Regions from separate parts of the Amycolatopsis sp. NPDC089917 genome, predicted to be linked through region 1. Evidence: riboswitches for the same ligand, from Rfam matches in the RefSeq annotation. Region 1 holds a riboswitch; each other region holds the start of a gene.
The links. A riboswitch is a leader RNA that binds a small molecule or an ion and turns the genes downstream of it on or off. The one in region 1 is predicted to bind cobalamin.
Positions count from the first base shown of each region.

Region 2: another riboswitch for cobalamin. It lies ahead of AB0N89_RS26510 (prenyltransferase/squalene oxidase repeat-containing protein); the one in region 1 lies ahead of AB0N89_RS03230 (CoA-acylating methylmalonate-semialdehyde dehydrogenase).
Region 3: another riboswitch for cobalamin. It lies ahead of metE (5-methyltetrahydropteroyltriglutamate--homocysteine S-methyltransferase); the one in region 1 lies ahead of AB0N89_RS03230 (CoA-acylating methylmalonate-semialdehyde dehydrogenase).
Region 4: another riboswitch for cobalamin. It lies ahead of metE (5-methyltetrahydropteroyltriglutamate--homocysteine S-methyltransferase); the one in region 1 lies ahead of AB0N89_RS03230 (CoA-acylating methylmalonate-semialdehyde dehydrogenase).

Region 1 covers NZ_JBFBGL010000002.1:234,814-237,002, forward strand. Annotated here, with positions in the region: gene AB0N89_RS03230 (CoA-acylating methylmalonate-semialdehyde dehydrogenase) at 1-861, opposite strand, end outside; cobalamin riboswitch at 1,019-1,205, opposite strand; gene AB0N89_RS03235 (short-chain fatty acyl-CoA regulator family protein) at 1,231-2,189, opposite strand, start outside.
Region 2 covers NZ_JBFBGL010000039.1:61,106-63,294, reverse strand. Annotated here, with positions in the region: gene AB0N89_RS26515 (hypothetical protein) at 1-263, opposite strand, end outside; cobalamin riboswitch at 367-434, opposite strand; cobalamin riboswitch at 570-697, shown strand; gene AB0N89_RS26510 (prenyltransferase/squalene oxidase repeat-containing protein) at 729-1,733, shown strand; gene AB0N89_RS26505 (LLM class F420-dependent oxidoreductase) at 1,947-2,189, opposite strand, start outside.
Region 3 covers NZ_JBFBGL010000022.1:106,950-109,138, reverse strand. Annotated here, with positions in the region: gene metE (5-methyltetrahydropteroyltriglutamate--homocysteine S-methyltransferase) at 1-1,234, opposite strand, end outside; cobalamin riboswitch at 1,351-1,570, opposite strand; gene AB0N89_RS18315 (bifunctional 2-methylcitrate synthase/citrate synthase) at 1,657-2,189, opposite strand, start outside.
Region 4 covers NZ_JBFBGL010000100.1:16,535-18,723, reverse strand. Annotated here, with positions in the region: gene AB0N89_RS38785 (2-dehydropantoate 2-reductase N-terminal domain-containing protein) at 1-156, opposite strand, end outside; gene AB0N89_RS38780 (TetR/AcrR family transcriptional regulator) at 246-815, shown strand; cobalamin riboswitch at 859-1,080, shown strand; gene metE (5-methyltetrahydropteroyltriglutamate--homocysteine S-methyltransferase) at 1,181-2,189, shown strand, end outside.

The DNA of each region.
Region 1 (2,189 bases):
GACCGAGATCGCCATGCACCGTTCGCCCGCGGAGCCGTATCCGGCGCCGATGAGCGCGTCGACGACCTGGTCGAGGTCGGCGTCCGGCATCACGATCATGTGGTTCTTGGCGCCGCCGAAGCACTGCGCGCGCTTCCCGTGCGCGGCGGCGGTCGTGTAGATGTACTCGGCGATCGACGACGAGCCGACGAAGCCGACCGCCTCGACGCGCGGGTCGGTCAGCAGCGCGTCCACGGCTTCCTTGTCGCCGTTGACCACGTTGAACACGCCCGGCGGCAGACCGGCTTCGAGGAACAGTTCCGCCAGCCGCAGCGGGACCGACGGGTCGCGTTCGGACGGCTTGAGCACGAAGGCGTTCCCGCAGGCGATCGCCGGGGCGGCCTTCCAGAGCGGGATCATCGCGGGGAAGTTGAACGGCGTGATCCCGGCGACCACGCCGAGCGGCTGCCGCATCGAGTAGACGTCGATGCCGGTGCCCGCGCTGTCGCTGTACTCGCCCTTGAGCAGATGCGGGACGCCGATGGCGAACTCGACCACTTCGAGCCCGCGCTGGATGTCGCCGCGCGCGTCGGGCACGGTCTTGCCGTGCTCGGACGCGAGCAGCCTGGCGAGCGAATCCTCTTCGGCCCGGACGAGGTCGACGAACTTCATCAGCACGCGGGCCCGCTTCTGCGGGTTCCAGCGCGCCCAGTCGAGCTTGGCCTGCGCCGCGTCGGCGACCACGCCGGCGACCTCGGCGGCCGACGCGAGCGGGACGCGGGCCTGGACCGCGCCGGTGCTGGGGTCGAAGACGTCGGCGAACCGGCCGGACGTCCCCGGTACCGGCTTGCCGCCGACGAAGTGACTGAGTTCGGTGCTCATGGATGCCCTTTCCGAAAGTGCGCAGGACGGAGCCGCCCGGGACCGCGATCGGCGGCCGGGCAGGGGAGTACGGACGACTTACCGCCGGGGTGGTGGCGGGTCGGCGACTTTCGCGCAGGCAGGAAGAATCCGCATGCGTTCAGCTCCATCCTCGTGGACGAACACGGACGTCTGCGGCCGGTATCCTGGCTCCCGGATCCGCGGCGGCTCCGGCCTTCCCGGCTCGCGCCAGTGGCCTTCTCTGCGGGAGCGCCGCTCCCCGGTCACAGTGGCGGGACCGCGCCGGATTCGCACCGGCTTCCCTGCACCGCAGACCTGTGGACACCATAAAGTAGGAAGTCCGACTATGTCGATGGTGTGGCGTACGCCTCAGCCGAGTGGCGGGTAGGGCAGCAGGCTGGACGAATGCTCGTCGATCCGCATCGGCTTCCCGATCGCGGGGAAGGCGCGCTGCGGGCACGCGGGCCGCTCGCAGACCTTGCAGCCCATGCCGATCGGGGTGACGGCCGCGCCGGTGCCGAGCGCGAGGCCGTCGGAGTACACGAGTCGTTCCGCGTGCCGGAGTTCGCAGCCGAGCCCGATCGCGAACGTCTTCGCCGGATCGCCGTGCCCGCCCGCCGCCCGGGACACGGTCCTGGCGAGCCAGAAGTACTTCTTGCCGTCCGGGAGTTCGGCGATCTGGGTGACGATCCGGCCCGGTGAACCGAACGCCTCGTAGACGATCCACAGTGGACACGAGCCGCCGACCCGGGAGAAGTGGAACCCGGTGGCGGACTGGCGTTTCGAGATGTTGCCCGCGCGATCGACCCGGACGAACGAGAACGGCACGCCGCGGGTGCCCGGACGCTGCAAGGTGGACAGCCGATGGCAGACGCTTTCGAACCCGACGCCGAAATGATCGGACAGCCGCGTGATGTCGTAGCGATACCGCTCCGCCGCGCCGAGGAACACGCGGTACGGCAGTACGAGCGCACCCGCGAAGTAGTTGGCCAGCCCGATCCGCGCGAGCCGCCGGGCGGTGTCCCCGCTGAACTTCCCGCCGTCGACGAGCCTGCCGATCACGTCGCCTGCCTCCAGCAGCGCGAGTTCCGACGCGAGCCGGAACGCGGCCTGCCCGGGACGCAGCGCGGGGGAGAGACGCAGTGTTCTCGTCTTCGTGTCGAAGTGATGCCTGTCCGGGCCCAGGGTTTCGGCGGTGACCTTGACACCGTGTCGCTCCAGCAGCCCCGCCGTCAGTCCATTCCGGACCTCGCCCGGGTGGAGGCGTAGTTCGGCGGCGAGCTTTTCGGCGGGGGCGTCGAGTTCGGCGACGTGGTTGCGGCGCAGGT
Region 2 (2,189 bases), on a different contig from region 1:
AACTTCACGATCGGCTCGGCCTTCGCGCCGTCACCGGACGCGTACATCGAGAACAGCACGTCGATCATCAGGCCGTGATCCGGCAAGGTGCCGCCGTTGGGGTTCTCGAGCGTGCCGTCCGGCTTCAGTTTCGTCGCGAGCCAGCGGGAGTTCGACTTCGCGGCGCCGGGATCGTTCGCGGCCGTCGCCGTCCCGGTGAGCAGCGCGGCGACGACGCCGACGCTGACGGCGAAGGCCAGGGCGGCCAGGGACCCGCGGCGCATGACTCCTCCTTGCGGCATGACGGAGGACAGGCGCGGGACGCCGCAGTCACCCCTGTTTATCGCGACAGTGGTTCGGACTTCTGGTTGGTTCATCCGCCCGTTCGGCACCCCGGCTCGCCCTGGTGAAGGGCCCACGGTTGCGCGACAGCGCCGGATTTCGACCGGCTTCCCCGTCACGGGCGGCGGTATTCGGTTGTCGAGCCCGCCGAGGTTAACACCCGATTACCTCCGGCAGGCACCGCTGAGCAGGTCGGTTGCCAGGATCACAGCGTTACTCGCGCCCGGCGGTACCCCGGCGCCCGTCCGGGATGAGAGTCTTCGGTTCGTCCGATTCAGCGCGGTCGTGGGGGAAGTCCGGTGAGAGTCCGGCGCTGTCCCGCAACGGTATGCCCTCCAGGCGAGCCCGGTCACCCACGTCGCGCGGTGTCACCGACTCCTGTCGTGGAAATGCGGGAAAGGGTTCTCATGAGACGTTTGGTCCTCGCTGTCGCCGTGCTGTGCGGCATCGGTCTGGTCGCCGCCCCGGCGGCCGCCGCCACCCCGAACAAGGCGGACGCCGCCGCGGGCTGGCTCGCCAGGCAGCTGACCGACGGGGAAAGGTTCGAGGCCGACTTCGGCGGCCAGAAGTTCCCCGACCAGGGCTTGACGATCGACGCGATCTTCGCGTTCGCCGCCGCCGGCGTGTCCGACACGAACGCGGGCAAGGCGATCGCCTGGCTGGCGAAGCCGGAGATCACCACCGGCTACGTCGGCAGCGGCGCCGAGGCGTACGCGGGCGCGCACGCCAAACTGCTGCTCGCCGCGCAGATCCGGGGCAAGAACCCGGCGTCGTTCGGCGGCGTCGACCTGAAGGCGGGCCTGCTCTCGCTGCTCACGCCGTCCGGCCGGTTCTCCGATCGCTCCGAATACGGCGACTACTCCAACGCCTTCTCGCAATCGCTCGCGCTGCTGGCGCTGGACCGCACCCCGGCGGGCGCGCCCGCGTCGGCCGTGTCGTTCCTGGCGGGCACCCAGTGCGCGGACGGCGGATTCCCGCTGAACTTCGGCGAGGCGACGTGCACCGGCGACGTCGACTCGACCGCGATGGTCGTGCAGGCCCTGCGCGCCACCGGTGACGCGACGAACGCCCGCGAAGGCACCTCCTGGCTGGTCACCAAGCAGCACGCGAACGGCGGCTTCGGCGTCGGCACCAACGCGCCGAACGCCAACAGCACCGGCCTCTCCGCCGAAGCGCTGGCGGGTCACCGTCCCGCCGCCGCGGTCAAGGCTCGGGAGTTCCTGCGGTCGCTGCAAACCGGCTGCGCCGGCGCCGAGGCGGACCGCGGCGCGATCGCCTACGACGCCACCGGCCTGAACCCGGCGACCGCCCCGCGCGCGACCGCGCAGGCGATCCTCGGCCTGGCCCGGGTTCCGCTGGGCGACCTGCACGGCGGTGGCCGTCCGCAGGCGCCGGTGCTCACCTGCCCGTGACGTGACCTCGTGAGTGGTACCTGAAGGCCCCCTTGAGGGACCCAGGGTCCGTGAAGGCCTCCTTCACTACCTTCACACCCGGCTCGGGGTGACGCTTGTGCTGGATGCCGGTGCGGTCGAGCGGGGAGGATTCCGGACGCCCAGCCCCGTGCAGGTCAGCGGCAGGCAGGCAAAGACCGGTCCGCCCTAACGGCACTTACCCCTCACGAGCCGTCAGGCGCGAAGCGGCGCGATGGTCTTCGCCAGTTTGTCGAGCTGCTCCAAGGTCTCCGTCTCGGGCAGCGTCGGCAGGATGAGCGAGACCTCGTCGACCCCCGCGCCCGCGAGACGTCGCAACAGGCCGGGATCGGCCGGAGCGCCGAACACGCTGATCCGGACGTCTTCGCGGCCCTGATCGGCGAGCCAGGACCGGACGCGGCGCAATTCTTCCGGCGGGGTCACGGAATGCGGCAGCCA
Region 3 (2,189 bases), on a different contig from region 1:
GGTCGCGGACGGCGGGCACCCGCACGATCGGTGACGCCGCGCGCGAGGCCAGTCGGCTGGCGTTGACGTGCAGGAGGTTGTTGATCGCGCCGCGGTCCTCGGTCAGGCCCCGGCGCAGGGTGACGATCTCCTCGAGCTTCTGCCGCGCGAACGCGAGCCAGCCGGCGATCTCGGGGTCCAGGTCGGTTTCCAGGGTGACGTCCAGCGGGACGTGCAGCAGCGAGCAGGACGCGGCGACGTCAACGGTGCCCGCCAGCCCGAGCAGGGTGCCGAGCGTGGTCAGGGCGGCGGTCAGGTCCGCGGCCCAGATGTTGCGGCCGTTGACGATCCCGGCGACCAAGCGCTTGCGGGGAATACCTCCCGCGGCGGCGAGCCCGTCGACGTTGGCCGCGGCCGCGCCGGTGAAGTCGATCGCGAGGCCCTCGACCGGCGCGGCGGCCAGCACCGGCAGTGCCTCGCCGAGCCGGTCGAAGTAGGAGGCCACGAGGATCTTCGGGCGCGCTTCCTCGCGGGCGAGGGCGGCGTAGGTCTCCTCGACCTTGGCCAGCACGTCGGACGGCTGGTCGGTCACCAGCGCGGGCTCGTCCAGCTGGACCCATTCCGCGCCCGCTTCACGCAGCTGCCGCAGCAGATCGATGTACAGCGGGACGATCCGGTCCAGCAGGTCCAGGGGCCGGAAGCCGTCGGTCCCGGTCGGGTCCTTGGCCAGCAACAGGAAGCTGACCGGGCCGAGGATGACCGGCCGGGTGGTGGCGCCCTGGTCGAGAGCTTCGGCGAACTCGGCGAGCGGCTTGCTCGCGTCGAGGCTGAACCGCGTGTCCGGGCCGAGTTCGGGGACGAGGTAGTGGTAGTTCGTGTCGAACCACTTGGTCATCTCCATCGGCGGCGCGTCCGCGGTGCCGCGCGCCATGGCGAAGTAGCGGTCCAGCCGTCCTGCGGGCGTGGTCACGTCCGGGACCGCGGTGAGGTGCCGCTGCGGGATCGCGCCGAGCATCCAGGAGGTGTCCAGGACGTGGTCGTAGAACGAGAAGTAGTTGCTGGGGATCTCGTCGATGCCCGCGTCGCGCAGTTCCGTCAGGTTCCCCTGGCGCAGCTCGCGGGCGGTCGCGAGCAGGGCGTCGGCGTCGACGCGGCCCGCCCAGTAGGACTCGATCGCCTTCTTCAACTGCCGGTCGGCACCCTGGCGGGGGTAGCCGTACACGGTGGCGCGGCTGGTTGTGGTTGTCGAGGTCACGGGGCTCTCCTTCGCGAGTCCACGTGGACCCCGCGAGAGCGCGCGACAAATCACGACCGGCACCCGGTCGTGATTCGGCGAGACCCAACCCGCGAGGTCGCAGCCACCACCCCACGGTCGTGGGGTGCACAGCGGGCAGGTCTTCGGACTCGTGGGCGTTCCGACGCACGCCGGGTTCCTACTGTCCGTCGCTTCCCAAGCCATCCCGGCTCAGTGCTGTCTCCGGAGAGACTGACGGAGGTCGTTCCCACTCACCGCTGCGGGGCAGTCCCGGATTCGCACCGGGTTCCCTCTTGCCTCGACCACCACCGTGAAACTCGCGGCGGCCGAACCAGCTGCGTCGCCACTGTAGCGTTTCGCGCTCGGGTTTTCCTCAAGTCTTTTCGGGCCGGCCACGCCATCGAGCGTGGCCGGCCCGGCGATCAAGGACGCTCGATGGCGCGCTGCGCCTTACCGGAGTAGACGCTCGACGGACGGATGAGGCTGTTGGCCGCGAGTTGTTCGGTGATGTGGGCGGTCCAGCCGGTGATCCGCGCGGCGACGAAGATCGGGGTGAACACCGGGGTGTCGAATCCCATCAGGTGATACGCGGGGCCAGCCGGGTAGTCGAGGTTGGGGTGCAGGCCCTTCTCCGCGTACATCGCCCGGGCCAGCGCCTCGTACAGGTCGAGCAGTTCGTGCCCGTCGCGGAGTTCGGCGACCTCCTGCAGCGCCTGGCGCATGGTCGGGACACGGGAGTCGCCGCTCTTGTAGACCCGGTGCCCGAAGCCCATGATCTTCCGCTTCTCGGCCAGTGCGGTCTTCAGCCACGCTTCGGCCTTGTCGGCCGAGCCGATCTCCTCGAACGTGGCCATCACGGCTTCGTTGGCGCCACCGTGCAGCGGGCCCTTCAGCGCGCCGATTCCCGCGGTGACGGCGCTGTAGAGGTCCGACAGCGTGGACGTGACCACGCGCG
Region 4 (2,189 bases), on a different contig from region 1:
CCGGCGCCGCGTATCGAGCAGGTCGAGGTCCACCGCGTCCCCGTACGTCGCCGCGCGACCCGGCCGGACGTAGAACTCGACGTCATGTCCCGCCTTGTGCAGGGCCCAGCCGTAGATGGTGGCGATCACGCCTCTTCCGAACATCAAGATCTTCAAGGTGAACCTCGCGGGGTACGATCGAACTGGAGATTATCTCCACTTCGAAAATATGGAGATGATCTCCAGTTGTCAACGCGAGGGAGCGCATGACCGCCGACAAGCCGCTGCGGGCCGACGCCCGGCGCAAGCGCGAGGCCCTGCTCGCCAAGGCCCGGGAGCTCTTCCAGGCCGGATGCTTCTTCGACCTGCGCTTCGACGACTTCGCCTGCCTGGCAGGCGTGGGCACCGGCACGCTTTACCGCCACTTCCCCACCAGGGAAGCGCTGGCCGAGGCGGTCTACCACGGAGAAGTCGCCGCGCTGTGCGACCGCGCCCGGCATCTCCAGGCCTCGCTGCCCGCGGCGGAGGCTCTGGCGACCTTCCTCCGCGACATGGTCGACCACATAGGCGCCCACGAAGGCCTGGCCAGGACGCTGGCCACGCTCATGGCCGATCGTTCGGGCGCTCTCGCCGAGGGCAGCCGAGCGCTGGAAGAGGCCGTCACCGCCCTGGTGGCCGACGCCGTGCGGGACGGCGCCATTCGCGACGACGTCGACGCCGGAGCCGTGCTGATGGCGCTGCACGGCATCGGCGCGGCCCATGACCGTCCCGGGTGGCGGGCCGAGGCCGACGGTGTCGTCACCCTTCTGCTGGACGGGCTGCGCCGCTCACGCTGACCGACTTTGCTCACATTCGAGCAGTCCCGTAGCGGGCCTCGGTACGCTCCAGGGTGCTACTGGTTCGCCCGGCCTCCCAGGCCGGTCGAGGTAACAGGGAACCCGGTGAGAATCCGGGACTGCCCCGCAGCGGTATGTGGGAACGAAAGCCGTCACCGTGCGAGACACGGTAAAGCACTGGGTATGGCACCCGGGAAGCGACGGCCGGTAGGAGCGAGCACGTCGCCCACGAGTCCGAAGACCTGCCCGTGGTACGCGCGCCGACGGCGTGCGTGAGTCCGGGCCTCGTGGGATGGGCACGACCGAACGGCGGTCACTCCTGCGCGCGCTCCGGGCTCCGACGACAAGCTCGCGAGGAGAGAGCTGTGACCGAAATCGGCACGACAGTGCTGGGCTATCCCCGGATCGGACCGGACCGGGAACTCAAGCGTTCGCTAGAACGCTATTGGGCTGGCAAGATCGACGAGGCCGGACTGCTGGACACCGGCCGCGCGCTGCGCACCCGGACCTGGCGGGAACTCAAGGACGCGGGGCTGGATTCCGTCCCGTCCAACACGTTCTCCCACTACGACCAGGTGCTCGACACGGCCGAGCTGTTCGGGGCGCTGCCGGAGCGCTTCACGACGCTCGGTCTTTCGCCGCTGGACACCTACTTCGCCGCCGCGCGCGGGGTGCAGGACGCGCCGGCGATGGAGATGACGAAGTGGTTCGACACGAACTACCACTACATCGTCCCCGAACTGGGCCCGGACACGACGTTCTCGCTCACCGGCACCAAACCGCTGGACGAGTACCGCGAGGCCCGCGCGATCGGCGTCGAGACCAGGCCGGTGCTCGTGGGCCCGGTGACGTTCCTGCTGCTCGCGAAGGCGACCGAAAGCGCCCCTGAGGGCTTCCGACCGCTGGATCTGCTCGACAACCTCCTCGACGGCTATGTCGAACTGTTGCGGCGCCTGCACGACGAAGGCGTCGAGTGGGTCCAGTTCGACGAGCCCGCGTTCGCGGCGGACCGCACCGAGAAAGAGCTCAACGCGCTCATCCGCGCCTACCACCGGCTCGCGAAAGCGACCGCGCGGCCGAAGATCCTGGTCGCCGGGTACTTCGGCGGCCTCGGCCGCGGTCTGGGCGTGCTCGCCCGCTCCCCGATCGACGCGATCGCCGTCGACCTCGTCACCGACGAGTCCTTTGTGGACGCCGTCGTGGCCGAGCCCGCCTTGCGCGACAAGGAGGTCCTGGCCGGGGTCGTGGACGGGCGCAACGTCTGGCGCACCGACCCGGCCCGCGCGCTCGGCCGGGCGGCGACGCTGCTCGGCACCGCGAAGTCGGTCAGCGTCTCGACGTCGTGCTCGCTGCTGCACGTGCCCTACGACGTCG